DNA from 3 places in the Promicromonospora sukumoe genome. Region 1 is predicted to be linked to each of the others. Evidence: riboswitches for the same ligand, from Rfam matches in the RefSeq annotation. Region 1 holds a riboswitch; each other region holds the start of a gene.
The links. Region 1 has a riboswitch for S-adenosylmethionine ahead of metE (5-methyltetrahydropteroyltriglutamate--homocysteine S-methyltransferase). Riboswitches for the same ligand answer to the same signal wherever they lie in the genome.
Positions count from the first base shown of each region.

Region 1 (10,014 bases):
TGCCGCCTGCCGCCTGCCGCCCCAGCCCTCCGGGCAGGTGTTGACCACAGCGGTTGCTGCCAGACGAGGGGGTCGCCTGGCAGCAACCGCTGTGGTCAACCGCTGCTGGCAGGAGGTGCTGTGGTCAGTTGTCGGACTACGGCTGGTAGGGGCGGGGGCGGGGCTGGACGCGTTGCTGGCGGGTCCAGCCTCGCCAGCCGCGCTCCTCCAACAGCGACTCCAGGCGCCGGCCCGCCGGGATCGAGTCGAGGGCGAGCGAGTCGAACATCTCGACGAGCCCGCGCTCCATCTCGCTGGACGCGCCGCCGGCCTCGCCGCCGGTCCCGTCCCTGCTCCCGGCACCGCTCCCCTCGCCCACCCCGCCGCCCGGGGCGGAGCCAGCCCCGCCACCCGACCACCCGGCGTGACGGTCCAGGACCGCCGCCACCTTGTCGGCCAGGCCGGGCAGCCGCGGGTCGTCGGGCGCCCAGTCGATCCCCTCGCCGATCGAGCGCAGGAGGTCGACGAACTCGGCGTCGTCCAGCAGCAGGCCCTTGTCCGCCATGGCGGCGGCGACCTGCTCGGGAGGGTACGCGGCGAGGGTCAGGATCCAGCTGTCCCGCTCGATCGCGACGACCCGTTCGGGGACGCCGAGCTCCCGCCACCGGTCCAGGTAGGCGGTGCCCTCGGGCGGCAGGGCCAGGCTGTCGCCCGCGGCGAGCCGCGCGATGCGCTCCCGGTGCCGTTCGCGTTCCTCGATCTCCGAGCGGAGCCGGGCGTCGATCTCGGCGACGGCGGCCGTGAACTCCTCCTCGGTGGCGCGCAGCAGCTCCTGGACGCGGGCCAGCGGCACGCCGGCGTCGGCCAGGATCTTGACCCGGATCAGGTCCACGACGTCCTGCGCCCCGTACCGGCGGTAGCCGGAGTGGTCGCGCTCGGGCTCCGGCAGCAGCCCGACGGCGTGGTAGTGGCGGACGGCGCGCGCCGTCACCCCGACGTACGCCGCGACCTGCGCGATAGTCAGCACGCCCTCATCTTCCCCTCCGACCTACCGCGGTCAGCTCACGGCGGGACCAGACATAGCCCGCCAGACCGATCGCGACGCACCAGACGACGGCGGTCCAGCCGTCCGAGCCCACCGGAGCGCCCGACGTCAGGGCGCGCAGCGTCTCGATGACCGGCGTGAACGGCTGGTGCTCGGCGAAGTGCCGCAGCCCGGGCGGCATCTGCTCGGTCGGGACGAAACCGCTGCTCACGAACGGCAGCACCATGAGGACCAGCGGGGTGTTGCTCGCCGTCTCGATGCTGCCGGCGGCCAGCCCCATCGCGACCGTCAGCCAGGTGAACGAGAACGCCAGGAGCAGCACGAGCCCAGCGACGCCGAACCAGCCGGCGACCCCGGCCGCCGACCGGAAGCCGAGCAGCAGCGCGAACCCGACCATGACCGTCAGCGCGAGCAGGGTGCGGATCACGGCGCCGAGCACGTGCCCGGTCAGCACCGAGACCTGGGCGATGTCCATGGTCCGGAAGCGGTCGAACATCCCGCCCGTGCGGTCGATGGCGACGGCGACGGCGGTCCCGTTCGCGACGCTGGCCACCGTCATGATCCAGATGCCGGGCACCAGGTAGTTGAGGTAGTCGGCGCGGCCGCCTCCGCCGTCGACCGGGAGGCCCGCGCCGAGCGTGCCGCCGAAGACGTAGACGAACAGCAGCAGGAACACGACGGGGATCGCGATCAGCATGAGCGCGAGCGACGGGTAGCGGCTCAGGTGCCGCAGGTTGCGGCGCAGCATCGTCACCGAGTCGCGGACGGCGTAGGTGGTGCTCATCGTGCATCCACCTCCGGGGCGACGGTGTCGATGTCGGCCGTGGCGGTGTCGACTGGGCCCGCGGCGTGCCCCGTGAGCGCGAGGAACACGTCGTCGAGGCTGGGCGCGTCGCCCGGGACCTGCGCCTTGAGCTCGGCGGGCGTCCCCTCGGCGACGAGCGTGCCGGCGTCGAGCACGCCGACGCGGTCCGCCAGGGCGTCGGCCTCCTCGAGGTACTGCGTGGTCAGGAGCACGGTGACGCCGTCGGCCACCTGCTCCCGGACCACCTGCCAGACGGCGCGGCGGCTGCGCGGGTCGAGCCCCGTCGTCGGCTCGTCGAGGAAGATCAGCCGCGGCCGGGTGATGAGCGTCATCGCGAGGTCCAGGCGGCGCTGCATGCCGCCGGACCAGGTCAGGGCGCGGCGGTCGGCGGCGTCGGTCAGGTCGAACCGGCCGAGCAGGGTCGCGACGTCGCGGACGGCGGCCCGCTTGTCGAGGTGGCTCAGGTCGGCCATGAGCCGCAGGTTCTCGCGGCCCGTGAGGAACATGTCGATCGCCGAGAACTGGCCCGTGACGCCGATCGCCGACCGCACCCGGGCGGGCTCCCGGCGGACGTCGTGCCCGGCGACCCGCACCGTGCCGGCGTCGGCCGCGAGCAGCGTGGACAGGACGTTCACCATGGTGGTCTTGCCCGCGCCGTTCGGCCCCAGCAGGGCGTAGACGGAGCCGGCGGGGACGGCGAGGTCGACGCCGTCGAGCACGTGATGGTCACCGTAGGACTTGTGCAGCCCGGCGACCTCGATCGCGGGGCCTTCTGAGGCGGGGGCTTCTGGAGCGGGGGTGTCTGGTGTGGTCATGACCGCAGCGTGCAGGGTTGCCGCTACGGCAAGGTCAAGCCCTTCGGCGCAGGACGACGCCGGCGGCGCGAGCCGGTCAGCGGGCGTATCCCCCGCCAGGCACGTCGAAGGCCTCCTCCAGCGTGGTGATGCCGGCGTCGTCCAGGTACGCCGTCAGGTCGCGGCCCACCCAGCGCAGGTGCCAGGCCTCGGGGGCGTACCCCGTCACCGCGCTGTTCTGCGGCGTGTACCGGACCAGGAAGCCGTAGGTCGTGGCGTGCTCGGCGACCCACCGGCCCTCCGGCGTCCGGCCGAAGCACGGCTCGAAGTCGCACTCCGGCCGCGTCGTGCCGCCGACGTCGACCGCCAGTCCCGTCTGGTGCTCGCTGTGCCCGGGCCGCGCGGAGACGGCGTCCGCCTGCGCCGCGCCGAGCTGCGCCACCCAGCCCTCGTAGACCGCGGCCTGCTTGGCGTAGCCGCGGTAGGCGCTGCGCAGCGTGAGGCGGACGCCGTCGGCGTCGGCGGCGGCCAGCAGGGCGGTGAGGTCGGGCGCGACGTCGGGCCGGACCAGGTAGCCGCGCACCGTGGTGAGGTCGGGCTCGTGGTCGACCGGGTCGAGCGGCGTGCGCTTGTTCACGACCACCCACGGGCTCGCCGGGTCGGTGGCCGAGCGGGCGGAGAGGTCCAGGTTCTGCGCGGGGTCCTCCTGGCCGACGGCGGACGCGTCGGCGGGGCGGGCGGCGTCCGGTCGTGAACCGTCCGGGTCTGGGCCGTCCGGGTCCTGGCTGTCCGAGCCGACGGCGGCGGCACGCTCGTCCGTGCCGGCCTGCGCCCTGGCGGGCTCCGGCGTCGTCCCGGCTGCTGCGGCTGGCGCCTCGGCGGACGCCTCCCCCGCGCCCGTGCCCGACTGTTCGCTCGACGCCGGTCCTGACGCAGCCCCGGCCGCCTGCCCCGAACCCGGCAGACCAGAGGTGGCGGCGCCTGCGGCGCACCCGCTGAGCAGTGTCGTCGTGGCAAGGAACGTCGCGGCCGCGAGGACGACGACGGCGCGCGGTACGGGCGAGATGTCCGGGAAGGTGGTCACACCGGCGTCGTGTGCGGCGGCCCGCGCGCGATGTCAGCGCCGGGCTGTGACGTGGGCAACATCCGGGACGTGACATGGGCGAGCGGCTGCCGGACACACTGTCCCGGAAGCACCTCCCGCAGCAGGCGGGAACCCGCGCCCGAGACCGACCACCCGGACACCGACGGAGAACCCGGAGCCCGCCCTGCCGATCCTGCCCACCGACACCGAGCCGCACGCCGGCACGCACGGCCCGCTCACGCCCGCGCGCACCGAGGAGCTCTTCGCCGCGCACGCCCGCGCCGTGTACCGGTACGCCCGCGCCCGGATGCCCGCCGCCGAGGCGGAGGACGTCGTGGCCGAGGTCTTCGCGATCACGTGGCGCAAGGGCGAGGTGCCGGACAACCCGCGGGCGTGGCTCCTCGGCGTCGCGCGCCGGGTGATGGCCAACCAGGCGCGCGCACGGCACCGGCGGACCGCCCTCGTGGAACGGGTGCGCACGCACCCGGCCCCGACCGGCGCCGACGACGTCCGCCTGGTCGGGGAGCTCGACGAGCTCACCCGCGCTATGAACCTGCTCCGGCCCACCGACCGGGAGGTCATCGCGCTGCTCGCCGCCGCGGAGCTCACCACCGCGGAGGTCGCCCAGGTCCTGGGCTGCACGACGGCGCTCGCGGCCACCCGGGTGCACCGTGCCCGACGCCGCCTGCGCGCGGCGTACGACCGGCTGACCGAGGAAGGAGCCTGACGTGGCAGACGACGAGCTGACCCGCGCCCGCCGCGCGCTGCGCGAGGCCGACACCGAGCTCGACCTGGCGCGGGCGTACGCCGAGTCCCGCGCGCGGGCGGATGGACGGACGCGGGCCGAGGGGCGCGCATCCGGGCAGGACGCCGACCCCGACGAGTCCTGGGCCGACGCCGGGAACGTCGAGGTGCTGCTCCGTGACGCCTCGGAGCCGGGGCGGGTCCAGGCCGGACGTCGGCCCACGTCGTCGGCGTCGCGGCGCGGACACGCCCTCGCGTGGACGACGGCAGCGGCCGCCGTCGTCGCCGGAGTCCTCGCGCTGAGCCTGACCGGCACCCCGGGACCGGGCGCCCTTCCAGGCTCGGCCCCCGGCGCCGGCACGCCAGGGACGAGCACCCCGAGTGCGTCGCCGTCGTCCACCACCTGGCTGACGCCGGGCGAGGTGGTGACCCGCGCGGGCAAGGCGATGTCGGGCGGGGAGTGCGGCGCGAAGATCCGCTCGACCCTCGGCGACGCGTCGACGCTGCGCTTCGTCCCCGCCGACGCCCGGCTCGAGACGCCCAAGGCCCCGCTGGACCAGTTGCCGCTGGAGGTGCTGCAGGCGTCGACGGCCGCCGTCGTGCTCGGACTCGCCGGCTACGACGGCACCAACCAGCGGCTGCACGACGACCTCGGGATCTCGGAGCGGGACGGGCAGACGGTCGCCCGCATCGGCGTCACGCCGTCGGACGCGCAGGTGCAAGGCGGCGACGTGACCCGCGTCGAGCTGCTCGTCGACACCACGACCTGGCTGCCGGTCTCCGGCGAGATCTGGGCGGAGTCCGACGGCGGCAAGCAGATCCAGGTGCGCAGCGAGCTGAGCTGGTCGGGGTGCACCGTGCCGAGCGCGGCGCCGACGGAGGAGAGCCCCCCTCCGCGCTAGGCTCCCGCGCGTGCTCCGCCCCGCCACACCCGCCGACCTCGACGACCTGGCCGCGTTCCTGCGCGCGGCCGACCTGACGGTCGCCGCCCTCGCGGAGCCCGCCGTCTGCCTCTGGCTGGAGCGCGACGACACCGGTGCTGTCGCCGCGACCACGGGGTTCGAGCTCGGCGCGGACGGCGAGCACGCGCTGGTCCGCAGCGTCGCCGTCCGGCCCGACCTGCGCGGCGCCGGGGACGGCCTCCGGCTGGCCCGCTTCGCCCTGGACCGGGCCGCCGACGCCGGGGCGCACGAGGCGTGGCTGTTCTCCCGCCGGTCGGGCGGCTTCTGGCAGAAGCTCGGCTTCGGCCCGACGACGACGCAGGCGCTCGCCGCCGCGCTGCCCGACGCCCACCAGGTCGCGCTGTTCCGCTCGACGGGGCAGCTCGACCGCGAGGTCGCCTGGCGACGTCGGCTGCCGGTGCCCGAACCGTTGCCGGGGCCGGGGCCGGGGCCGGGGCAGAAAACCGAGCCGGCGCCCGGGCCCGTGCGTGCTAGTTTCACCGCGTGAGGTCTCCAGAAGCATCCAGGTCAGGGCTGCCGGTACTCCGGTAGCCCGAGATGCCCCTGTAGAGAGCAGGGAGCCGAGCCCGTCGTGGGCCGGCCGCTCCGCCCCGCCGCACCTGTGAGCGGGCAGCTCCCGCGCATCCGAAGGGCCCGTAGTGCCGTCCCGGCCTACCCGTTCCCCTCCCCCTTCGGAGTCGTTCATGCCTGTCCTGCTGTACGTGCTCGCGGTCGCGGTCTTCGCGCAAGGCACGTCGGAATTCGTCCTCGCCGGACTCGTGCCCGGCATCTCCGCCGACCTGGGCGTCTCGCTCGCCCAGGCCGGATACCTCACCTCGGGCTTCGCGGTCGGGATGGTGGTCGGCGCGCCGCTGACCGCCGTCGTCGGACGCCGCCTCCCGCCCCGCTGGACCCTGTCCGCATGCCTGCTGGTCTTCGTCGCCGCGCATGTCGTGGGCGCGCTGACCGGCCAGTTCTCCGTGCTGCTCGGCACGCGGTTCGTGGCCGCGCTGGCGAACGCGGGCTTCCTCGCCGTCGCGCTCTCGACCGTGCCACGCGTCGTCCCGGCCGGTCGGCAGGCCCGGGCGCTGGCCGTGATCCTCGGCGGCACGACGCTCGCGCTCGTCGCCGGCGTCCCGGCCGGCGCGCTGCTCGGCGAGCTCTGGGGCTGGCGGTCGGCCCTATGGGCGATCGCCGGGGTGTCGGCGGCGGCGCTGGTCACCGTGGCGTGGCTGACGCCGGTTCAGCCGGGGGCCGGCTCCGGCTCCGGCTCCGGCTCCGGCTCCGGCTCCGGCTCCGGCTCCGGCTCCGGCTCCGGCTCCGGCTCCGGCTCCGGCTCCGGCTCCGGGGCAGAGTCTCGTACCGGGACAGGATCGGGCGCGTCGCCCGCCGTCGACAGGACGCCCGCTCGGGTGGGCCTGCGGGCGGAACTCGGCAATCTCCGGTCCCCCGTCCTGCGGCGGAACCTCGCGCTCGGGGTGCTGGTCAACGGCGCGACGTTCTGCGCGTTCACCTACCTGGCGGTCATCGTGACGGACGGCGCGGGCCTCGGCTCGCCGCTCGTGCCGGTGGTGCTGGCGCTGTTCGGACTGGGGGCGTTCGCCGGGGTCTCGGCAGCGGGCCGCCTCGCCGACCGGCACGGCGGCCTCCTGCTCGCTGTCGCCGGGCCGGCACTGCTCGCCGGCTGGGTCCTGTGGGCCGCGCTCGCCGTGGGCCCCGCTTCGCTCAGCCCAGACGTCGTCTGGGTACTCGCGCCGGTGCAGGGCGCGCTGTCGTTCGCCGTCGGCGGCACGCTGATCGCCCGCAGCATGGCGGCGGCCCACGCCGCCCCGACGCTGGGCGGCGCGTTCTCGACGGTCGCCCTCAACCTGGGCGCCCTGCTCGGCCCGGTGTTCGGCGGCGTCGCGCTCGGCCTGATCGGGACCGCCGGCCCGCTGCTGGTCAGCGCGGCGCTGGCCGCCGTCGCCGCCGCGCTGTGGTTCGCGACAGCCCGACGCCGCCCACAAGAGCCGGCCGTCTGACCGGCCCGACGTCGGCGGGCCGGGCGCTGACGAGCCCAGCGTCTGCCCGCGCCGTCGGGCCGTCTGCCCCTGACCGGCCATGCCCGCCCGGCCGCCCCTGAAGCTCAACCACTGACGGGCACCCGCCGACCAAACCGGACCATGCACCTGCTGCCAGAACGCCCACGCTCCTGGCAGCAGGTGCATGGTCCGCACCGCGCCCGACAGCCCACGCCCGACAGCCCCCCGGCCGGCCCCGCCACGCTCCCCCGACCCGGCCCGCGGCTGCGCCGCTTGGCACACTTTTTATCCGCACCATCGCGGCATCAACAAAACGTCCGAGGCGTGGACGGTTTGCCGACCACATCCCGGGCATGCCTACGATCAGATCTCATCATCCAGAGCGGTCGAGAGTCCTGGCTCCACGACACCGCAGCAACCTACCTCCGAGGCGCCAATCTCGGGGCAAGGTGCTAACGCCAGGTCCGATGGAGCTGATACGCATGGCAGTCACGAACACGCACCTTCCGAACGCCACCGTCCTGGGCTACCCGCGCATCGGCCGACGCCGCGAGCTCAAGCGCGCGGTCGAGTCCTTCTGGGCCGGCCGCACCACCGCCGACGAGCTGGAGGCCACCGCCCGCGACCTGCGGCTGGCCACCGCGCGCCGCCTCGTCGACCTGGGCCTGGAGGCCGGGACCGCCGCCGTCCCCGGCTCGTTCTCCTACTACGACCAGGTGCTCGACGCCGTCGCCCTGCTGGGCGCCGTGCCCGACCGGTTCGCCGGGCTCACCACCGACGGCGGCCGCCTGCCGCTGGACGCCTACTTCACCGTGGCTCGCGGCGAGGGCGACAACGCGCCGCTCGAGATGACCAAGTGGTTCGACACGAACTACCACTACCTGGTCCCGGAGATCGGCCCGGACACCCCGATCGGCTACACCGACGACCGCGCCGTGCGCGAGTTCACCGAGCTCGCGAACCCGGCCGACGGCGGCCAGGCCGTCGTCACCCGCCCCGCCTTCGTCGGCCCGGTCACGTTCCTCCTCCTGAGCAAGCCGGCGGACGGTTCGCCGGAGGGCTTCCGCCCCCTCGACCGGCTCGACGACGTCGTCGCCGCGTACGCCGACCTGCTCCGCGCGCTGGCTGCCGCGGGCGCGCCCTGGGTGCAGCTCGACGAGCCCGCCCTGGTCACCGACCTGCTGGACGTCCCCTTCGACGAGGTGGCCGACGCCGTCCGCCGCGCCTACACCGCGCTGGCGACCGAGCTCTCCCCCACCGCCGACGGCGACACCCCGGCGCAACGCCCCGCGATCCTGGTCACAGCCCCGTACGGCGACCTGCGCAGCGACGCCGGAGACGGCCTCGCCCTGCTGGCCGGCACCGACGTCGAGGCCGTCGCGATCGACCTGGTGCGCGGCGCCGTCCCCGCGGGCCCCGTGCCCGGCCTGGAGAACAAGACCCTGGTCGCGGGAGTGATCGACGGCCACAACATCTGGCGCGCCGACCTCGACGCCCGCCTCAGCACGCTGGAGGGCCTCGCCGCCCCGGGCTCCGGGCTCGGCGCCGGCGCACTCGCCGTCGGCACGTCGACGTCGCTGCTGCACGTGCCGCACGACGTCGCCGACGAGCCCCGCCTCGGCGAGGACCTGAAGTCCTGGCTCGCGTTCGCCGACCAGAAGGTCGGCGAGGTCGCCACGCTGGCCACGGGCCTGGCCGAGGGTCGCGCCGCGGTCGCGGACCGGCTCGCGGAGTCGACGGCGGCGGTGCGTTCGCGTGCGGCGGCGCCCGGCGTCGTCGTCCCGGAGGTGCGCGAGCGGACCGCCGCGCTGACGCCCGCCGACGGCGAGCGCGCGCCGTACGCGGAGCGTGCCGCCGCGCAGCAGGCGCGGCTGAACCTGCCCCCGCTGCCGACGACGACGATCGGGTCGTTCCCGCAGACCTCCGAGATCCGCAGCACGCGGGCCGCGTGGGTGCGGGGCGAGCTGTCCGACGCCGACTACACGGCCGCGATGCGCGCCGAGATCGCGAGCACGGTCGCGCTCCAGGAGGAGCTGGGCCTGGACGTGCTGGTGCACGGCGAGCCCGAGCGCAACGACATGGTGCAGTACTTCGCCGAGCAGCTCGACGGCTTCGCGACGACCGTCAACGGCTGGGTGCAGTCGTACGGCTCGCGCTGTGTGCGTCCGCCGATCCTGTGGGGCGACGTGTCCCGGCCCGCACCCCTGACCGTCGAGTGGACGGCGTACGCGGCGTCGCTGACGGACAAGCCGGTCAAGGGCATGCTCACGGGTCCGGTGACGATCCTGGCCTGGTCGTTCGTGCGCGACGACCTGCCCCTCGGCGACACCGCCGACCAGGTCGCCCTGGCGCTGCGCGACGAGGTGACCGACCTGGAGGCGGCGGGCATCGGCGTCGTGCAGGTGGACGAGCCTGCGCTGCGCGAGCTGCTGCCGCTGCGCCGTGCCGCGCACCCGGGCTACCTCGACTGGTCGGTGCGCTCGTTCCGGCTCTCGACCGCCGGGGCCGACACCGCGACGCAGGTGCACACGCACCTGTGCTACTCGGAGTTCGGGCAGGTCATCGGTGCGATCGACGGCCTCGACGCGGACGTCACGTCCG
Region 1 is NZ_JACGWV010000001.1:2,375,174-2,385,187, forward strand. It holds gene FHX71_RS10510 (MerR family transcriptional regulator) at 137-1,006, opposite strand; gene FHX71_RS10515 (ABC transporter permease) at 1,011-1,808, opposite strand; gene FHX71_RS10520 (ABC transporter ATP-binding protein) at 1,805-2,644, opposite strand; gene FHX71_RS30025 (M15 family metallopeptidase) at 2,721-3,707, opposite strand; gene FHX71_RS10530 (sigma-70 family RNA polymerase sigma factor) at 3,991-4,434, shown strand; gene FHX71_RS10535 (hypothetical protein) at 4,436-5,353, shown strand; gene FHX71_RS10540 (GNAT family N-acetyltransferase) at 5,364-5,900, shown strand; gene FHX71_RS10545 (MFS transporter) at 6,097-7,413, shown strand; SAM riboswitch class I at 7,784-7,887, shown strand; gene metE (5-methyltetrahydropteroyltriglutamate--homocysteine S-methyltransferase) at 7,896-10,014, shown strand, end outside.

Region 2 (10,014 bases), 340 kb from region 1:
AGCACGTGGTCGGCGATCCCGGCGACGACGGCGAGGTCGTGCGAGATGAGCAGCAGCCCCGAGCCCTGCGCCACCCGCTCGGCCAGGGTGTCCAGCACCTGGGCCTGCACGGTGACGTCGAGGGCGGTGGTGGGCTCGTCGGCGATGATCAGCCGCGGGTCGGCAGCGATGGCGGACGCGATGAGCGCGCGCTGCCGCAGGCCGCCGGAAAGCTGGTGCGGGTACTGCTCGACGCGCACCTCGGGCCGGGGCACGCCGACGGAGCCGAGCAGCTCGACCGCCCGCTCGCGCGCCGCGCCACGCGGCACCACGCGGTGGGTGTGCAGCACCTCGCCGATCTCCGCGCCGACGGTCCGCAGCGGGTCGAGGGAGACGAGCGCGTCCTGCAGCACCATGCCGATCCGGCCGCCGCGCACCTGCCGCCAGCGCCGCTCGGAGAACCCGGTCGCGTCCTCGCCGTCGATCTCCAGGCTGCGCGCCGTGACGTGCGAGCGGGGCCCGGCCAGGCCGAGCAGCGCCCGGGCCGTGACACTCTTGCCCGAGCCGGACTCGCCGACGATCGCCACGCACTCCCCGGGCCGCACCACGAAGGACACGCCGCGGACGGCCGCTGAACGCGGGTCGCGGCGGCCGGGGCCGGTGGCGAAGCCGACGGTGAGGTCCTCGACGGTGACCAGCGGGACGTTGCTCATGACTCCCTCCCGTCCGTGCGGGCCTGGAGCCAGCGCCCGAGCACGGTGAACGCGATGACGGTCCCGGTGATGAACACACCGGGAAAAACACCTGCCCACCAGGCCACGCGCAACACGTCGCGGGCCTCGGCGAGCATGACGCCCCACTCGGGGATGGGCGGCTGCGGCCCGAGCCCCAGGAAGCTGAGCCCGCTGACCGCCAGCACCGAGGTGCCGATGTCGATCGCGGCGAGCACCGGCACGGCCGTCAGCGCGTTGGGCAGCACGTGCTCGCGCAGCACCGCCCACCGGCCGCGGCCGTGCACGGCGGCGTGCGCCACGTAGTCGGCGCGCGTGACGACGAACGTCTGGCTGCGCACGACGCGCGCGTACAGCGGGATGCCCGCGATGCCGATCGCGACGGCGACGTTCCAGACCCCGGGGCCGGTGAAGGTGACCACGAGCATCGCCAGCAGGATGGCCGGGAACGACGAGAGCACGTCGAGCAGCCGGGTCAGGCCCTCGTCGAGCACGCGCCCGGCGCGGCCCTGGAGGAACGCCCCGGACAGGCCGGCGGCCACGCCCACCACGGTGCCGGCGACGACGGCGATGGCCGTCGCGGCCAGGCCGATCAGCACGGAGTAGCGCGCGCCGTGCACGACGCGCGTCCACACGTCCCGCCCGAGGCGGTCGGTGCCGAACGGGTGCTCGGCCGACGGCGGACGCAGGCCCGCGGCCGGGTCGCCCGTGAACGGGTCGAGCCGCGTGAACAGGCCGGGCGCGATCACCAGGAGGGCGAGGAAGGCGACGACGGCGGCCGCCGCGATCACCGCGGCCGGGGGCACGCGGCGGCGCGACCGCACGACGACGGGCCCCTCCGCGGTGGCCGCGCGCGGGCGACGAAGCAGGGTGGGGACGCTCATCGGGCACCTCGCAGCCGGGGGTCGACGACGGCGTAGAGCACGTCGAGCAGGGTGGACACGGCGACGTAGACCGCCGCCGCCAGCAGGACGACGCCGAGCACCACGGGCACGTCCTTGTTGGTCACGGCCAGCAGGGTGATCTGGCCCAGGCCGGGGCGGCCGAACACCTGCTCGGTGATGACGGCGCCGCCCAGCAGGCCGCCGACCAGGCTGCCCGCGACCGTCATGCCGGGCAGCAGCGCGTGCTTCAGGGCGTGCCGCCACACCACCAGCGACTCGCGCACGCCGCGGGCGCGCACCGTGATCGCGAACGGCTCCAGCACGGTGCGCTCCATGGACTCGCGCAGCACCTGGCTGAGCAGCCCCGCCGTCGGCAGCGCGAGCCCGACCGTGGGCAGCACGAGCGACTGCGCGCCGGTGCCGCCCGCCACGGGGAAGAGCCCGAGGCCGAACGAGAACACCATCAGCAGCAGGATGCCGGACCAGAACACGGGCACGGAGACGAGCACGAGCTCCGCCGTGGACAGCACGCCCCGCACCACGCGCGGGCGGCCGACCGTCGCGGTGGACAGCAGCACAGCGAGCGCCACGGCGACCACGCCCGCGGTCAGGGTCAGGATCACGGTGGAGCCGAGCTGGTCGCCGATGACGTCCAGCACGGGCTGCCGCTGCACGTAGGACGTGCCGAGGTCGCCCTGCGCGAGCCGCCCGAGGAAGTCGAGGTACTGCGCGAACGCGGGCCGGTCCAGCCCCCACTCGGCCACGAGCGCCTGGCGCAGCTCAGGGTCGGCGAGGTCGCCCGCCAGGATGTCGGCGACGGACCCCGGCACGAGCTGGAGCGTCCAGAACGCGACGGTGGCCGCGGCCCACAGCACCACGACGCCGGTCACCACCCGGGTGACGAGGCGCCGCAGCACCGGGTGCCGGCCCGCAGCGGGCGCGGCCGTCGGGCCGGCGCCCGGCCCGGCGGCCTCCTGCACCTCGACGGCGGCGCTCGTCACGGCTGGACCCACACGTCGTAGGAGCCGGCCGGGGAGTCGAGCTGCGGCTCGAAGGCCAGCCCGTGCACGGTGTCCTTGGCCGCGACCGTGTAGACCGGGTGGTAGAGCGGCACGTACCGCGCGTCGTCCACGACGGTCGCCTGGATCTCGTCGAGGGCCTCCTTGCGCGATGCCGGGTCCAGCGACGCGCGGCTGGCCGCCACCTCGTCGTCGAGCACCAGGTCCGCCTCGGCGGCCGTGTAGAGGAAGCCCTCGCTGGAGAAGATGCTGCGGAACAGGTTGGACGGGTCCGCCGTCGGCAGGGTGTTCGGGTAGACGGTCCACGTGCCCTTGGCCGTCTGGTCGCTGAACAAGGCGCCGGTGATGATCTGCACGTCCAGGTTCAGGCCGATGTTCTCCTTGAGCTGGGACTTGATGGCCTGCAGCAGCACGTCGCGCTCGTCGCGCACGTACGGCTCCGGGTAGCCGACCTCGATGGTGAGGCGCTCGCCGTCCTTGGTGCGGTATCCGTCGTCGTCGCGGTCGGTCCAGCCCGCCTCGTCGAGCAGCGCGTTGGCGCCGTCGACGTCGTTGCCCCACGAGCCCACGAGGTCCTCGTCGAAGTACGGGCTGTCCGGCCCGAGGCTGGAGTACGCCCGCTCGACCGTGCCGAGGTACTGGTTCTCGATCAGGGCGTCGAGGTCGAAGCCGTCGCGCAGGGCCTGGCGCACGCGCACGTCGTCGGCCGGGGCGATGCGGGTGTTGATGTTCAGGCTGAACGCGGTGCCCGTCGTCGGGCCGGTGAGGTACTGGAAGCCGGGCGCGTCCTGGAAAACGGTGGTGTCGGTGACCTGGACGTTCTCGATGACGTCGACCTGGCCGGCGGTCAGGGCGCCGGTGCGGACGGTCGCCTCGGGCAGGTACCGGTAGGTGACGTCGTCGAGGTAGGCGGCGCCGGTGTGCTCGGCGTAGCCGGGCGCCCAGTCGTAGTCGTCGCGCTTGTCGAAGCTGATCTCCTGCCCGGCGGTCCAGTCGGCCACGGTGAACGGGCCGGTGCCGACCAGCTCGTCGGTGGGCTGGCACAGGTCGCCGTCCGCCTTCAGGGAGGCGGGCGCCAGCACCGAGGCACCGATGGAGGCGACGGAGTCGAGGAACGCGGCGTCGGGCTGCGCGAGCGTGACCACGAGGGTGTGGTCGTCGGTGGCCTCGGCGTTGTCGTACGCCGCGAAGGCGGCGCGGCTGTTCAGCGTGGAGTCCTCGGCGGTGATGGCGTCGTAGTTCTGCTTGACGACGTCGGCCGTCAGATCCGTGCCGTCCGAGAAGGTGACGCCGTCGCGCAGGGTGAACGTGTAGACGGTCTCGTCGTCCGAGATCTCCCACTCCTCGGCGAGCCACGGCGTGTAGCTGCCGTCGGCCGCCTTGCCCACCAGCGACTCGGCGTAGTTGCGGATGATCGGGTACGAGTTCTGCTGGCCGGAGCGCTGCGGGTTGTAGCAGACGGGCTCGACGCTGACGCCCCAGGTCAGCGAGCCGCCGGCGACCGGGTCGCCGGCCGGCTCCGCTCCGCCGGTCGAGGCGGCGGAGCCCGTCGAGCAGGCGGCCAGGGTCAGGGCGAGGGCGGCGACGGCGACGGGAGCGGCGAGGCGGCGGGCGGCGGGCAGGCGCGGGGCGCGGGGAAAGGGCATGGCGGTGCTTCCTGTTCGTACGGCAGGGAAAGAGGGGGTCGGACGGCGGACGGCGCGGCGCCGTCAGGCGGTGGTGAGCTGCGCGGCGGGCTCGGTCGGGGCGGCGGCCCGGCGCAGCGCGGGCACGAGCCCGTCCGCGACCCAGCGCGTCTCCTCGAGGTTGGGGAAGCCGGAGACGATGAACTCCTCGACGCCGAGGCGGCGGTACTCGGCGAACCGGGCGGCGACGTCCTCGAAGGAGCCGACGAAGCCGAGCGCGGGGCCGCCGGCCACGAGGCCGAAGCCGCCCCAGATGCCGGGTGCGACCCACAAGCTCTCCGGGCGGGTGACGTCCGCCGCGGCCAGGTGCGCCTGGCCGCGCTGCTGGCCCACGGACTGGCGGGCGAGCAGCGACTCGCGCAGCCGGGCCTGCGTGGCCGGGTCCACGCCGTCGAGCAGCGCGAGGGCGGCCCGCTCGGCCTCCTCGTGCGTGTCCCGCACCAGGATCCAGGCGCGGACGCCGAACCGTGCCGTGCGCCCCTGGGCGGCCGCGAGCCCGCGGATCCACTCGATCTTCTCGGCGAGCTGGTCCAGCGGTTCGAGCCAGGACAGGTACACGTCGGCGTGCTGCGCGGCGACGTCGCCCGCGTACGACGACGACCCGCCGAACCACACCTCGGGGGTGGCCGGGATGCCGAGGCCGCGGCCGCCGGCCCGCTCCAGCCGGCCCTCGCGGACGGTGTAGTGCTTCCCGGCGCGGTCGACGGTCTCGCCGCGGAACAGCGCCCGGTAGATGTCGAGGAACTCGTCGGTGCGGGCGTACTGGTCGGCCTTGTCGCCGAGGTCGCCGTGCAGCCAGGCCTCGGCCCCGGGCTCGCCGGTGACCACGTTGAGCGCCAGCCGCCCGCCCGAGACCCGCTGGAGGGTGGCGGCGCGGTGCGCGGTGTAGGCGGGCGTGGTCGTGCGCGGGTGCAGCGCGACGAGGAACCGCAGGTCCCGGGTGACGGCCGCGAGCGCCGAGGCGACGACCCACGGGTCCTCGCAGTAGGAGCCGGTGGGCACCAGCACGGAGTCGAACCCGGCCTCCTCGACCGCGAGGGCGACCTGCGTGAGGTAGGACAGGGTGGGCGGGCGGAACGGCGAGCGCGGGGCCTCGCCGTCGACGCGGTGCACGTTGGTGCCGCCGCGCAGGACGTCGCGGGACTCCCCCGCGGTGGGCAGGTACCAGTGCAGGCGTGGGGTGCTGTCGCTCATCGTTCTTCCGTTCTCCGGGACGTGCCCGGTCCGCGCTTGCCGCACGACGCGCGTGCGGCCTGGTCGTCACCCGGAGCACCCCGCCGCGAAGGAGGGTTGCTGCCCGACCAGCCGGGGCTTGTCGTCGGGACTCATGACCACATGACCGTCGGCGTGCGCTGTGGCACGTCGACGGCCGGGAATGTAAGGACGGAACGGACCTTCGTCAACGATTCCGGCGGATGTCTCGGATGGTGGATCAGGTGCGGGTGCGCAGCCGGCCGAGAACGGTCCAGCCGATCATGCGGGCGAGCCGCACGGGTCCGTAGCGGACGCCGGCCGTGAACGGGGCCTCGCCGCGCAGCGAGACCTCGGCGCCGCCGTCGGCGTAGATGACCTGGCCGGTGATGAAACCGGCGTCGGGCGTCAGGAGCCAGGCGATGGTCGCGGCGACCGGTTCGACGGGGCCGGGCAGGCCGAGCGGCTGCGGCAGGGCGTCGCGCAGCACGCGGACGCTCGCGGGGTCGGCGAGCAGGGTGCGGCGGGCAGTCCCGGTCTCGACGATGCCCGGGGCGACGGCGTTCAGCGGGATGCCGGCGCCCGCCCACTCGTCGCGGACGGCGGTGCGGCGCAGCCACCGGTTCAGAGCGATCTTGGTCGAGCGGTAGACCACGCCGCCGCGTCCGCGCGCGGCCATCCGGTCGGCGACGGCCAGGGCGCGGGGCTCGTCGCCGGCGAGGCAGGCGTCGACCAGGTCGGCCTCCCCCGCGGAGAGCGAGGACGCGGAGCTGACGACGACGGCGCGCGGCGCGGGCCGGCGGGCCAGGTCGGCGCGCAGCGCGGTGAGCAGGGCGACGGTGCCGAAGTAGTTGAGGCCGACGGCGACGCGGCCCTCCGGGCTGCCGGCGACGAGCGCGACGCCGTCGAGGCCGTCGGGGGCCAGGACCCTCACCTGCTCGATCGCGGCGGCGCGGCCGGTGGCGGTGGTCAGGTCCGCGCGGACGTCGGCCGCCTCGGTGATCCCGCACCGCACGACGCGGGCGCCGTCGTCCGCGAGCCGGGCGGCGACCGCGGCGCCGATGCCGGAGTCGGTGCCGGTCACCACGTAGGTGCGGCCGGTGTGCTGGGTCATGGGTCTCTCCTCGGTCGCGGTTAAGTGCACTAGTGCATCAATACACTAGTGCACCGGTTCCGCTAGGCTGGGGCGATGACCAAGGAGCCCGGCATCCGCGAGCGCAAGCGCGCCGAGACCCGCCGCGCGCTGGTCGGCGCGGCCACGGAGCTGTTCCTCGACCGCGGGGTCGCCGCGACGTCGGTCGACGACATCGCGGCGCGGGCCGGCGTCGCGCGCCGCACCTTCTTCCTGCACTTCCCGGCCAAGGAGGACGTGCTCTTCCACTACCTGGAGGGCCACGTGCGGCGGGCGGTGCGGGCGCTCGACGACCTGCCGGACGGCGCCGGCACGGCCCAGGGCGTCGACGCCATCCTGGCGACGCTGGTCGACCTCTTCGACGACCCCGAGGCGCGCACGGACGAGCTCGCGGGCCTGCGGGCCGAGCTCGTCACCGCGTCGCACGGCCTGCCGGCGTCGCTGGTCGTGCGGCTGCAGCGGGCGCAGACGGACCTGGTCGGAGCCCTGCGCGAGCGGTTCCCTGACCCCGCCGGGTGGCCGACGATGTCGGCGCACCTCGGGGCCGGTATGGGCGCGGCGGCGGCCGCCGCGGTCGCCGTCGTCCGACCGGAGGACCGGGCCCGCGCGATCCGGGACGCCGTGGACCGCGCGGGCGCAGGGTTCAGGCCCGGGTGACCCTGGGCTCGTGGTCCGGTGACCCTCCCGGCCGCCGCCCCGCCCATGCCTTCGCCGGGTCCGGACGGCGGTACGGGCCCGCCGTGCTCGTCGTCTTGCCGAGCGCGACCAGGGACTCCGCGAGCCGCACCGCCCCGGCGACGCCGTCGAGCACGGGCACGCCGAGGCGCCGCTCCAGCGCGACGTCGAGGCCGGCGAAGCCCGCGCAGCCCAGCACCAGGGCGTCCGCTCCCCCGGCGACCAGCCGCGCGCCGGCGGACTCCAGCGCCGCCGCCGTCTGCTCGACGTCGGCCTCGATGTCGAGCACCGGCACGTCGGCGGCGACCACTCCCGCGCTCCGGCTGAGCACCCCGGCGTTGCGCAGCGAGTCCTCGATGCCGGGCACGGCGGTGGCGACCGTCGTCACGACGCCGAACCGGTGGGCGACGAGGCACGCGAGGAAGGCGGAGGCCTCGGTGATGTCGACGACCGGCACGTCGATCGCCTGCCGCATGCCCTCGCGGCCGTGCTCGCCGTACCCGGCCATGACGACGGCGTCGTACGGGTCCGGGTGGGCGAGCACGGCGTCCAGCACCGCGAGCGCCGTCACGTAGCTCTCGAAGTAGCCCTCGGCGGACGCCGGGCCCCAGGACGGCGTCAGGCCGACGACGGCGGTGCCGGGCGAGGCGGCGCCCGCCGCGACCGCCGCGATGGCGTCGGTCATGGCGGTCGTCGTGTTGCAGTTCACGACCAGGATCGTCGGGCCCGGCGGGCCCGCCGACGGCGCGCTCACACGAGCTCGCCGTCGGCGGCCACGACCCGGCCCGCGTGGATGACGGTGCGCCCGGGCAGGCGGTCCATGACCGCCGACGTCGGGGTCTCCCCGCGCAGCACCACCAGCTCGGCGGGGTCGCCGGGGGCGAGGCCGGGGCGGTGCCCGACGCCGGTGAGCCGCGGCGTCGTGCCGTCGATGACGGATGCCCCGCCCCAGGTGGCGACGGCGAGGCCGAGCTCGATGAGGTCGTCGCGCGACCAGCCCTGGGTGTACGCGAGCATCCAGGCGCGCTCCAGCATGTCGGCGTTGCCCCACGGGGACCAGTAGTCGCGCTGGCCGTCCATGCCGAGGCCCACGCGCACGCCCGCGGTGACCATCCGTTCGAGGGGCAGGTCCAGCCGCCCGCCGGGCGCGATGGTGGTGACGGCGACGTCCAGCTCGGCGAGCCCGTCGATCGCCCGCTCGACGCCCGGCAGCCCGGAGCCCAGCGCGAACGCGTGCGAGATGGACACCCGGCCCTGCATGCCGAGGGCGCGCACCCGCTCGGTGAGCAGGCTCATCGAGAAGAGGCCGAGCTCGCCCGGCTCGTGCAGGTGGAGGTCGATGCCCTTGCCGTGGCGCTCCGCGAGCCCGAACACCGTGTCGAGGTGGCGCCGCGGGTCGCGGTCGATCTCGCACGGGTCGATGCCGCCCACCAGGTCGCCGCCCGCCCGCAGCGCCTCGTCCATCAGCTCCGGCACGCCCGGTTCGAGGTGGATGCCAACCTGCGGGAAGACGACGATCTCGACCGACGCCGCGTCCCGGTGCGCCTCGCGCGCGGCGAGCACGCCCTCGAACTTCTCCAGCTTCGAGTCGGCGTCGACCTGGGCGTGCGAGCGCACGCGGGTGGCGCCCAGGGCGATCATCCGGCGGAGCGTCTCGGTGGCCCGGTCGGCCACGGGCGCCTCGGCCGTGCGCCAGCTCGCCCGGTCGTTCATGATCCGGTCCCACCGCGTGGGGCCGGCGGTCAGCGGGCGGAAGGGCAGGCCGAGGCGCGTGGAGTCGAGGTGCACGTGCACGTCGGAGAAGGACGGCACGAGGATGCCGTCGTCGCCCGCGACCTCGACCTCCCCCGCGGCGGCCTCGCCCGCCGGGACGACCTCGCGGACCACGGCGTCGTCGAGCACGACGTCGGAGGACGGGCCGCCCCAGGGGCGGACGGAACGGATGACGGTACGGGGCATGGCGGGCTCCTCCAGGTGGGACGCGGGCGACGGGCAGGTACGGCTACGGCGCGAAGGTGACGTCCTTCAGCACGTACTCGCCGTCCACGCGCGGCTCCCAGGTGATGTCGGGGCTCACCGCGTAGTCCGCCATCGGCGTGTAGAGCGGGATCAGGTAGGCGTTGTCCCAGTTCACCTGCGAAAGCTCGGCGAACACGGCCTCGCGCTCCGCGCCGTCGACCGTGCGCTGCTCCTCGACGAGCGCCTGCGTCTCGGGCGACGCCGCGTAGTCGTTCTGGCCGCCCGCGAAGAAGTTCGTGGCGGGCATGTCGGCGTCCATCGTCGTGGGCGCCCAGGTGTTCAGGAACAGGCCGTCCATGTCACGGTGCCGTAGATCTTGTTCGACAGGCTCGCCTGGTCCATGCCGACGAGCTCGACCTTGATGCCGACGGCGTCGAGGTAGCCGGCGACGGCCTGCGCCACCTCGGAGCTGAGCGGGATGCGGCCGTCGGTCGCGTACTCGAACGGGATGGCCTCGCCGTCGTACGAGGACTGCGCGAGCAGCTCCTTGGCGGCCGCGGGATCGAAGCCGGGCGCCTGCGCGTCGTCGGCGTAGCCGGTGACGTTCGGGGCGACCGGCTGGTCGTTCGCGACCGCCCGGCCGCCCAGCGCCTGCGCTACCAGCTCCTCCTTGTCGATCGCGAGCGAGATCGCGCGGCGCACCAGCGGGTCCTGGAGCGCGCCCTTGGTCGAGTTGGTGCCGAGGAAGATCACGCCGTT
Region 2 is NZ_JACGWV010000001.1:2,712,286-2,722,299, forward strand. It holds gene FHX71_RS12025 (dipeptide ABC transporter ATP-binding protein) at 1-692, opposite strand, end outside; gene FHX71_RS12030 (ABC transporter permease) at 689-1,594, opposite strand; gene FHX71_RS12035 (ABC transporter permease) at 1,591-2,595, opposite strand; gene FHX71_RS12040 (ABC transporter substrate-binding protein) at 2,592-4,259, opposite strand; gene FHX71_RS12045 (LLM class flavin-dependent oxidoreductase) at 4,323-5,492, opposite strand; SAM riboswitch class IV at 5,520-5,631, opposite strand; gene FHX71_RS12050 (SDR family oxidoreductase) at 5,731-6,603, opposite strand; gene FHX71_RS29285 (TetR/AcrR family transcriptional regulator) at 6,679-7,278, shown strand; gene FHX71_RS12060 (aspartate/glutamate racemase family protein) at 7,265-8,050, opposite strand; gene FHX71_RS12065 (amidohydrolase family protein) at 8,047-9,255, opposite strand; gene FHX71_RS12070 (periplasmic substrate-binding domain-containing protein) at 9,299-9,613, opposite strand; gene FHX71_RS12075 (ABC transporter substrate-binding protein) at 9,595-10,014, opposite strand, start outside.
Region 2: it holds a riboswitch for S-adenosylmethionine, as region 1 does, so the genes downstream of both, FHX71_RS12045 (LLM class flavin-dependent oxidoreductase) here and metE (5-methyltetrahydropteroyltriglutamate--homocysteine S-methyltransferase) in region 1, are expected to answer to the same signal.

Region 3 (10,014 bases), on a different contig from region 1:
TAGACGCAATGGAGCAGCTGATGACTTTCCTCGACCGCTTCTCGCCCGACGGGGCGCCGACGGCGACCCCCGTCCCGCGCCCCGAGTACCCCCGGCCCCAGCTGGTCCGGGACCGCTGGCTCAACCTCAACGGAACCTGGCAGTTCGAGATCGACGCGGGCGACTCCGGTCTGGAGCGCGGTCTTGTCGAGCGGCCGCTCCAGGCCGAGATCACCGTGCCGTTCGCCCCGGAGTCGGAGCTGTCCGGCATCGAGAACACGGACTTCCTCGAGGCGGTCTGGTACCGCCGCGAGATCACCGTGCCCGCGGACTGGTCCGCTGTCGGCGACGACCCCCACGTGCTGCTGCACTTCGGGGCCGTCGACCACGACGCGACCGTGTGGGTCGACGGCACCGAGGTCGTGCGGCACCGCGGCGGGTTCACCCCGTTCACGGCCGACCTGCACGGCATCGCCGCCCCCGGCGACACGGTCACCGTCGTCGTCCGGGCGCGGGACACGCGCCACGGGCCGCAGGCCCGCGGCAAGCAGTCCAACCGCTACGCCAACTTCGAGTGCAACTACACGCGCACCACGGGGATCTGGCAGACGGTGTGGCTGGAGCCCGTGCCGGCCGTGCACGTGCGCCGCCCGCGGATCACGCCCGACCTGTCGAGCTCCGCGTTCGACGTCGTCGTGCCGCTGTCCGCTAACCGCCGGGGCCACACGGTCTCCGTCACGGTGACCGACGCCGACGGCGAGGTCGCGAGCGCCACCGCGCGCGCCGACCTCGACCTGGCGCCCGCGCTGCGCGTCGTCGTCCCGGCGGACCGCGTGCGCACCTGGGGCACCGAGGACCCGCACCTGTACGGGGTGGACATCGAGCTGCGCGACGCCGACGGCGCCGTCGTGGACACGGTGCGCTCGTACGCGGGCCTGCGGTCCGTCTCGATCGACGGCCAGGCCATCAAGATCAACGGCGAGCACGTCTTCCAGCGGCTGGTCCTGGACCAGGGCTACTGGCCGGAGTCGCTCATGACGGCGCCGTCCGACGCCGCGCTGGTGCGCGACATCGAGCTGGGCCTGGAGGCCGGGTTCAACGGCGCGCGCCTGCACCAGAAGGTCTTCGAGGAGCGCTACCTGTTCCACGCGGACCGCCTGGGCTACCTGGTGTGGGGCGAGTTCGGCGACTGGGGCGTCAGCGGTTACGGCACCCCGCAGGACGGCCAGCGGCAGACGACGTCGTTCGTCGCCGAGTGGCTGGAGGCGCTGCAGCGCGACCACAACCACCCGTCGATCATCGGCTGGTGCCCGCTCAACGAGACCCACCAGGACCTGCACGACCGCATCACGCAGCTCGACGACGTGACGCGCGCCATGTGGCTCGCCACCAAGGTGGCGGACCCGTCGCGGCCCGTGCTGGACGCGAGCGGCTACTCGCACCGCGTGCTCGAGACGGACGTCTGGGACTCGCACCTGTACGAGCAGGACCCGGCCAAGTTCACCGAGCTCGTGGGCGGCCTCGCCGAGGGCAAGCCGTACGGCAACGAGCGGGACAACGGCACGCCGATCTCGCAGCCGTACAACGGTCAGCCCTACTTCGTCAGCGAGTACGGCGGCATCTGGTGGAACCCGGAGACCGCGGCCAGCGCCTCGGGCAGCTCGCCCGACTCGTGGGGCTACGGCCAGCGCGTCGCGGACGAGGAGGAGTTCCACGTCCGGTTCGCAGGCCTCACGGACCCGCTGATCGACGACCCGCTGATGTTCGGCTACTGCTACACGCAGCTCACGGACGTGTTCCAGGAGGAGAACGGCATCTACCGGTTCGACCGGAGCGTCAAGCTCGACGTCGACCGCGTGCGCGCCGTGCAGGTGCGTCCGGCCGCCTTCGAGAAGGGCGCCGACGGGAACGCCTGACCCTCCCGCTCCACGTGTCAGACGTACAGGTCACCCGGGTGACCTGTACGTCTGACACGTCTACCGGAGTGTGCACCTTGTAGGTCTCTTTAGTATTTTTCACCACATAACACCCAGTCCACAGCGGTGCTTGGGGGGTGCACAATAGGCCGGTGACGTACCGGTTCCTCAAGCTCATCCTCTCGATCCTCGTGCTCGTGCTCCTGCGCCCGCGCGTGACTGGGCTGCAGAACATCCCGAAGCGTGGCGCCGTGATCCTCGCGAGCAACCACCTGTCGTTCATCGACTCGCTGCTCATCCCGATCATGGCCCCGCGGCACGTCGCGTTCCTGGCCAAGGCCGAGTACTGGACCGGCAAGGGCATCAAGGGCCGAATGTCGCGCTGGTTCTTCACCAAGATGGGCGACATCCCCGTGCAGCGGGACGACCCGCGCGCCGGGCAGCGGTCCCTGGAGGACGCGCTGGCCGTGCTGCAGCGCGGCGGCGCCTTCGGCATCTACCCCGAGGGCACCCGCTCGCGGGACGGCAAGCTGCACAAGGGGCACACCGGCGTCGCCTGGCTCGCCCTGACCGGCAAGGCCCCCGTGGTCCCGGTCGCGTTGCTCGGCACGGACAAGGTGAAGCCGATCGGCAAGATGCCGCGGTTCGCCCGGGTCGAGCTGCACTTCGGGACGCCGATCGACCCCTCCCGGCAGATCGCGGCCGGCACCAAGCCCGCACAGGCGCGGCGCGAGCTGACCGAGCAGGTCATGCAGTCCATCCAGGCGATGAGCGGCCAGGAGCGTGCCGAGTGAGCGCGGCCTGAGCAGGCTGTCGGGTTCGGGCCGGGCGTCTGGTTCGGGCCGGACGTCGGACCCGAGCAGGTCGTTCGGGCTGGGCGGGCGCGGGCCGTGGCTCGGGCTGGTCGCCGGCGTCGCGGCGCTGGGCGTGGTCGAGGTGCTCGTGCTGCACCTGGTCGCCGGCGCCCTGCTGCCGCGCCCGGTCGCGCTGACCGTCGACGTCGTCGCCGGCGTGCTCACGGCCGCCCTGCTGGCCGCGTTCGTCTCACCGCTCTGGTCGCGGCACCGCGTGGCGGACGGCGTCGTCCGGCTGCGGCTGGGCTGGGTGGCGGCGGTCGACGTCGCGCTCGACGACGTCGTCTCCGCGGCCGTGTACCGGGCCGCCCCGGCACGGCCGCTGGAGCTCGGCGCCGGGTTCGACGAGGAGACCGGCCGGGTCTCGCTGGTGCGGACGATGGCGGCACCCGCCGTGCTGATCGAGCTGTCCCGGCCGGCCGCGGCGCGGGTGCAGGTGCTGCGGAAGGTCCGGGCGTCGTCGGTGCTCGTGGGCGTCGCGGAGCCGGACGAGCTGCTGCGCGCGCTGGCCCCGACACCGCACTGAGGCCCGTGTCAGACCTACAGGTCACCCGGGGGACCTGTAGGTCTGACACGTAGGGGCGGGCGGGGCGTCAGAGGCGCGTGATCCTGATGGCGTCCGCCACGACGTACGCCGTGCCCTGGGTCCAGCGGCTGACGGCGACCACGGTGCGGGTGCCCGCCGTCATCGCGTAGGTGCCGAGCGAGAGCCAGGTCCCGCCGCCCGTGGACTGGTCCACGCGGATCGTCGACGACCCGGTGCCCGTGTAGACGATGAACGGCGTCGACGCGTTGTAGCCGTCGATGCCCGGGAACCAGGCCTCGACGCGGTACGAGCCGCTCGACGGGATCGTCGCCGAGTACGTCGCCAGGTCGCTGACCTCGGCGGGCGTCGCGTAGCGGTAGTCGGCGCCGTACCGCTCGCCCGAGAAGGACGACGTCAGCCAGGACGAGCCAGCGGAGAAGCCCGCCGAGGTGTTGTCGACGGTGACCGACCAGCTGGTCCCCGACAGCGCCGCGGCCACCTCGGACCGGAGCTGCGGCAGCATCGAGTAGAGGACGTCGCCGGGGCAGGCCGTCGCCGTGTAGTCCCGGTGCCCGTAGATCTGGGTGGGCGCGATGCCGTACTGGTCGCAGATGTAGGCGCACAGCTCGACCAGGCGGCTCCAGAGCTGCGCCGGCGGCGTCGCGCTCGTGTAGGTGCCCTGGTTCTCGATGCCGATGGCCTGGCTGTTCTGGCCGGGGGCGTGCGCGCCCACCACCGTGCCGCTGCCGCTCTGCAGCCGGGACAGCGAGCCGTGCCGGCCCTCCATGACGTACCCGCCGCGGCTCAGCGTGAGGTGCTGCCCGGTGTCCACCCAGCCGTTGGCGAAGTGCCACTGCTGGATGTCGCGGGCGATCTGGTACCCGGCGGCCTGCGAGTAGTCGGTGACGTTGGCCGACGCCGTGTGGTGGATCAGGATCTTGTTCGGGTTGGCCGCGACGGCGTCGATGGTGCCGCGGGCCGCCGCGGCGCCCCAGCCGGCGCAGCTCGCGATGGTCGGCGCGGCCACCTCGACCCCGGCGACGGCGCCGGGCGGCGCGTCGGCGGGCGCCTCGGGGTCCGGCGCCAGAGAGGGTGGGACGGCGGGTGCCGCCGCGGCGACGCCGGGCGCCGCGATCGTCGCGCCCGCGGCACCGATGCCGAGGACGACGGCGCCGCGCAGCAGGTCGCGCCGCCCGAGCGAGGTGGGACAGCAGTCGGTGGAGCTGTGGTCGTGTTCGTGCACGGTGGGGCCTCCACGGGGTCGGTCACGCTGGTACGGGCCGAATTCACCCGTAGTATCAGCCGCCCCCACGACCCCGGGGTACATCACATCGTGGATATCCCCGACACAAGATGCCGACCCCGCTTCGTTGAGTGCTGGGTATTCGCCCTTCCGGCGCGCGAAAAAGGGCGAATACCCAGCACTCAACGAGGGGGTTAGGCGGCGGCTCGGCCCGTGAGGCCTACGCGGTCCAGGAGGTCCAGGGCCGGGCGGTGCTTGTTGAACGTGTACACGTGCACGCCGGGCGCTCCGGCGTCGAGCACCTCGCGCGCGAGCGCCGCGGAGTACTCGATGCCGTGGGCGTGCTGGGCCTCGGCGTCGACGGCGCCGTCCGGGCCGGTGAGCCGGTCGAGGTCCCGCAGGAGGTCGGCGGGCGCCGCCACGCCGGTGAGCTCCTCGACGCGGCGCAGCCGGCGCGCCTCCGTCGTCGGCAGGACGCCGGCCAGGATCGGGATGGTCACGCCCGCGGCGCGGGCCGCCTCGACGAACCCGGTGTAGGAGTCGGCCCGGTAGAAGAACTGCGTGATTGCGAAGCTCGCGCCCGCCTCCTGCTTCTCCAGGAGCCGCCGCACCTCCTGCTCGCGCGTGGTGCCCGCCCCGGGGTTGCCGTCCGGGAACGTCGCGACGGCGATGGCCAGCGGACGGGCGGCGGAGCGCAGCGCCGTGCTGACGTCGGCGGCGCAGCGCCGCTCCTCGACCTGGCGCAGCAGCCGCACCAGGTCGACGCTGGAGCGCACGCCGTCGGCCGGCGGACGCCAGTCCGGCTCGTCGCGCGGCGGGTCGCCGCGCAGCGCGAGGAAGGACCGCACCCCGGCCTCGAGGAACTCCTCGATCACAGCGGAGACGTCCTCCCGGGAGGCGCCCACGCAGGTCAGGTGGGCCACCGGGAGCACGGGCGTACCGCGCAGCAGCGTCGCGAGCACCTCGCGCGCCGTCGCCCGGTCGCCGCCGGCCGCCCCGTAGGTGACGGAGACGAAGTCCGGGCGGGCCGCCACGAGCCGCTGCGCCGTCTCCCAGAAGTTGGGCGCGGCGTCGGGCCGGCGGGGAGGCATCAGCTCGAACGACACCGTGGGGCGGTGCGGGTGTACCTCGGCGACCATGGCTGCTCCATCGAACCTGGCGTGAGCACCTTACGTCCTCACGCCACGGCCACGAGGCAGGAAGTCGGCAGGTTGCTGCGGTGTCACGGAGCCAGGACTCTCGACCGCTCTGGATGGGATCGCCACCATGCTAAGCGATTGTCCAGCACTGGGACAGAATTCGTCCGGCGGTCGAGACGCCCCGGTCCACGGACCGCGCACCCGCAGCGTCCGCTACTTCACGGACCCCGCCACCAGGCCGCCCACCAGGCGCTTCTCGATGATCATGAACAGGATCACGACGGGCACGATCGCCACCACGGACACCCCGAACACGTAGTGCCACGACGTCTCGTACTGGCCCACGAACTTGGTGAGCGCCACCGACAGCGGCTGGTTGCCCGCCGTCGTCAGCAGCACGAGCGAGGCCGCGAACTCGTTCCAGGAGGCGACGAACGTGAACACGACCGCCGTGACGATCCCCGGCCAGACGAGCGGCAGGTTGATCTTGGTCAGGACGGCGAACGTGCCGGCGCCGTCGAGCTGCGCGGCCTCGTCGACCTCCTTGGGGATGCCCGCGAAGAAGCTGTGCATGATCCAGACGGCGAACGACAGGTTGAACGCCGCGTTGACCAGGATCATCGCGAGCCACGTGTCGAGGATGCCGAGGGCGATGAACTGGCGGAACAGGCCCGACGTGAGCACCGCGGGCTGCACCATCTGGGTCACGATCACGAGGAACAGGAAGACGAGCCGCCCCCGGAACCGGAACCGCGCCGTGTAGTAGGCCGCGGGCAGCGCCACGGCGAGCACGAGCAGCGTGGCGCACAGCGAGATCACCAGGGTGGAGATCAGGTTCTGCGCGAGCGGCGTCTCGGGCGTGGACCACATGGTGACGTAGTTGTCCCAGTGCCACTCGGTGGGGAAGTAGGTGGGGTCGACCGACCTGATCTCGGCCTTCGTCTTCACGGAGCCGAAGAACATGATCAGGTACGGCAGCAGGAACACCACCAGCACCACGAGCCCGGCCAGCACCCGCAGCAGCACGGAGCCAAGTGGCACCTGGTCGGTCGTGTACTTCCGTACCCGCCGCCGGTCGCCCGACGGCGGCCGGGTCGCGTCGCGCGGGGTGGTCCCCGGGTCGGTGATCGTGGTCATCAGACCTCCTCCAGGGGGCGGACGACCCGCACGTAGACGGCGACGATGGCGATGACCACCAGGAACGCGATGACGGACAGCGCGCTGGCCAGGTCGATCTGCCGCTGGTTCTGCATGTACTTGAAGATCATCGTCATGACGGTGTCGGCGTCGTACCCGGGGATGGACCCCGTCATGACGCGCAGGATCGGCAGCGAGTTGAACACGTTGATGATGTTGATCAGCACCGCCACCGAGATCGCGCCGCGGAGCTGCGGGAGCACCACGCTGAAGTAGGTGCGGAACCCGCTGGCGCCGTCGATGCGCGCGGCCTCCACGGTCTCGCCGGGCACCGTCTGGAGCCCGGCGAGGACCGTGTAGGTGGTGAACGGCAGCGACACGAACACGGCCACCGCCATGGCCCACGCGAACGCGGTGCCGGGGTGCCGGGTCCAGCCGTAGCCCTCCGGCGTGCTGATCAGGCCGACGTCCACGAGGAACGAGTTGATGATGCCGAAGTACGGCTCCAGGCCGTAGTGCACCACCAGCGTCGTCATGACCACGCTGGACGCCCACGGCACGATGACGGCCATCCGCACGAGCCGGCGGCCCGGGAACGCCTTGTTCAGCAGTGCCGCGAGCGCCAGCGACCCGATCAGGGTGCAGGCGACGACGACGACCACCCACACGACCGTCCGCCCGAGGATCGGCCAGAAGTACTGGAAGCCGATGACCGTCGCGAAGTTCGCGAGGCCCACTCCCCCGCCGTCGACGCCGCTCTGGCTGATGTCGCGTGTCGAGTTCCAGAACATCAGGCCGACCGGGAACAGGACCACGGTCGCAATGAGTGCGACCGCGGGCCCGATCCACGGCAGGGCCTTCATCAGGTCCTTCACCAAGTTCCCCGTGCTTTCGGTTCGGCGTTACGTGTGGTCAGCCGTGCCGGGCACGGCGGTCCGTCGGGGCGTCAGCCCGCGTCGACCTGCTCCTGGACCTCGGTCAGGACGTCCTGGGCCGACTTCTTCCCGTCGAGCTGGCCGAAGAGCGCCTTGAACGCGGAGTCCGTGGCGGACCAGTCGGGGTTGGTCGTCGGGTAGAACTGCGCGTCGGGCAGCACCTCGAGGAACGGCGCGAGCGCCTCCTCGCCGGCGAGCTGCTCCGAGCCCGACAGGGTGGTGGGCAGGAAGCCCTCGGCCTGGACCCACGGCACGTAGACGTCGGCGGTGTAGAAGTAGTCGAAGAAGGCGGTGATGGCCTCCTGCTTGTCGCCGTCGTTCTGGAACGCCATGAGGTGGTCGGCCACGCCCAGCGTGAACGGCGAGCCGTCCTCGGTGGGGATGGGGTGGATCGAGTACTCGAGCTCGGGGTTGTCCGACTCGATCTGCCCGACGCTCGGCGGCAGGCCCACCTGCATGCCGACCTTGCCCTGGACGAAGATGTCGAACAGCGGGCTGCGGTCGGTGGCGCCGGGGTCGGCCTGGGTGGCGCCCTCGTCGATCATCGTCTTGACGAACTCGGCGCCCGGGAGGTTCTCCGGGGTGTCGATCGTGATGGCCTCGGAGTCGCCAAAGCTGCCCCCGCCGCCCCATAGCCACACCGCGGCCTCGGCCTGCGCCTCCTCGGAGCCGAGCGGCATGCCGTAGCCGGCCACGCCGCCGCCGAGCTCGGAGACCTTCTTGGCGGAGTCGAGCAGCTCGTCCCAGGTGGCGGGCACGTCGGCGCCGGCCTCCTCCAGGAGGGCGTCGTTGACGAACAGCGCGCGGGCCGAGGCGATGAAGGGCAGGCCGTACGTGGTGCCGCCGACCTGCGCGTTCTCCAGGAACGTCGGCTGGAAGTCGGCGTAGGTCTCGTCGGAGGTGACGTCCTCGACCGGGTACAGCAGCTCGTCCTCGGCGAAGCCCGCGAAGGGGCCGCCGTTGTAGATGTCGGGTGCGTCGCCGCCCTGGATCTTGGTGGCGATGACGGACTCGAGGTTGTCCCAGGACTCGACCTGCAGGTTGACGTCGATGTCCGGGTTTTCTTCCTCGAAACCGGCGATGACGTCGTCCCACAGGCCCTGGGTGGCGTCGGAGTAGCTGGGGACGAGCAGGTCGAGGGTCGTCCCGTCGCCGGTCGCCTCGCCGCTGGACCCGCCGAACCCGCAGGCCGTGAGTCCTGTCGTCGCGGCAAGCGTGATCACCATGATCCCGCCAAGCCTCTTGTACTGGGCCATTACCTTCCCTGCCTCTCGTCGTGGTGCAGGTCACGTTTTCACTTGGGTCATAATCTGTCAATGGTTCTAACAAACCTGTGACAAACGGGTGAAGCGGCGTGTCGTGGCGCTCCCGTCATCGGCGCGGCGGGGTGAAAAAGAGGGCCGCAGCACGGGGCTGCGGCCCTCTTTCAGCAGGTCCGGGCGGCTGACGGGGGGTGCCGCCGCCGGCCGGGTCCGTCAGCAGCCGCAGCCCGAGTGGTCGCCCTGCGGAAGCCACAGCACGGAGTCGGCGAACTGGGCGTTGCCCGCGTAGGTGAGCTTCCACCACCGGTCACGCGCGGCGACGCGCGTGAAGAACGTCCCGTGGGCGCCGCTGACGGTCAGGTCGCGCACGAACACCTCCCGGGCACGGTCCTCCCAGGGGCCGTCGGGGTCGTAGGAGAGGCGCACGGTGCCGCTCTGCATCGGGTCCCAGGTGAGGTCGCCGTCGTCGGCGATCCCGAGGACCAGCAGCTTTCCCCTGATCCGCGAGGTGCGCCCGTCGGTGGCCGTGGGGTTCGAGATCGACGCCTCGATCATGCTCGTACGCCGGACGGGCACGGTCCTGGCGTTGTTCACGTCGACCGTGTGCTCGACCAGCCGGCCGTCGCGGCGCTCGACCGTCGCGGTGAACTCGATGCCCACGCGGTAGGACCCGGGGGTAATGGTCCCGGGCAGCTTGATCCTCCGGCTGCGGTCCCCGTCCGCGTCCAGGGTGAGCGGGAACGTGCGCACCTGCCGCGCGCCGACGCGCTGGAGCGTGACCACACCGTCGAACGCCTGCAGGTCGCCGCCGGTCCAGTCCAGGTTCACCCAGTAGGTGACGTAGGCGGGGTGGAGCTCGTCCGTCTCGACGTTGCCCCGGATGATCGAGCCCTTGGCCTGCATGCGGGTCGTGACGACGGTGCCGGCCCGCTCGCTGGTGTCGACGAGCGGGGTGGCCTGCGCCGACGGGGCGACGACCAGGCCCCCGGCGAGGAGCGTCGCGGCGGTGGCGAGCGCCACCAG
Region 3 is NZ_JACGWV010000004.1:3,824-13,837, reverse strand. It holds gene FHX71_RS28485 (glycoside hydrolase family 2 protein) at 21-1,895, shown strand; gene FHX71_RS28480 (lysophospholipid acyltransferase family protein) at 2,048-2,689, shown strand; gene FHX71_RS28475 (hypothetical protein) at 2,679-3,275, shown strand; gene FHX71_RS28470 (golvesin C-terminal-like domain-containing protein) at 3,343-4,518, opposite strand; gene FHX71_RS28465 (methylenetetrahydrofolate reductase) at 4,713-5,657, opposite strand; SAM riboswitch class I at 5,662-5,777, opposite strand; gene FHX71_RS28460 (carbohydrate ABC transporter permease) at 5,871-6,794, opposite strand; gene FHX71_RS28455 (carbohydrate ABC transporter permease) at 6,794-7,669, opposite strand; gene FHX71_RS28450 (extracellular solute-binding protein) at 7,741-8,955, opposite strand; gene FHX71_RS28445 (hypothetical protein) at 9,205-10,014, opposite strand, start outside.
Region 3: it holds a riboswitch for S-adenosylmethionine, as region 1 does, so the genes downstream of both, FHX71_RS28465 (methylenetetrahydrofolate reductase) here and metE (5-methyltetrahydropteroyltriglutamate--homocysteine S-methyltransferase) in region 1, are expected to answer to the same signal.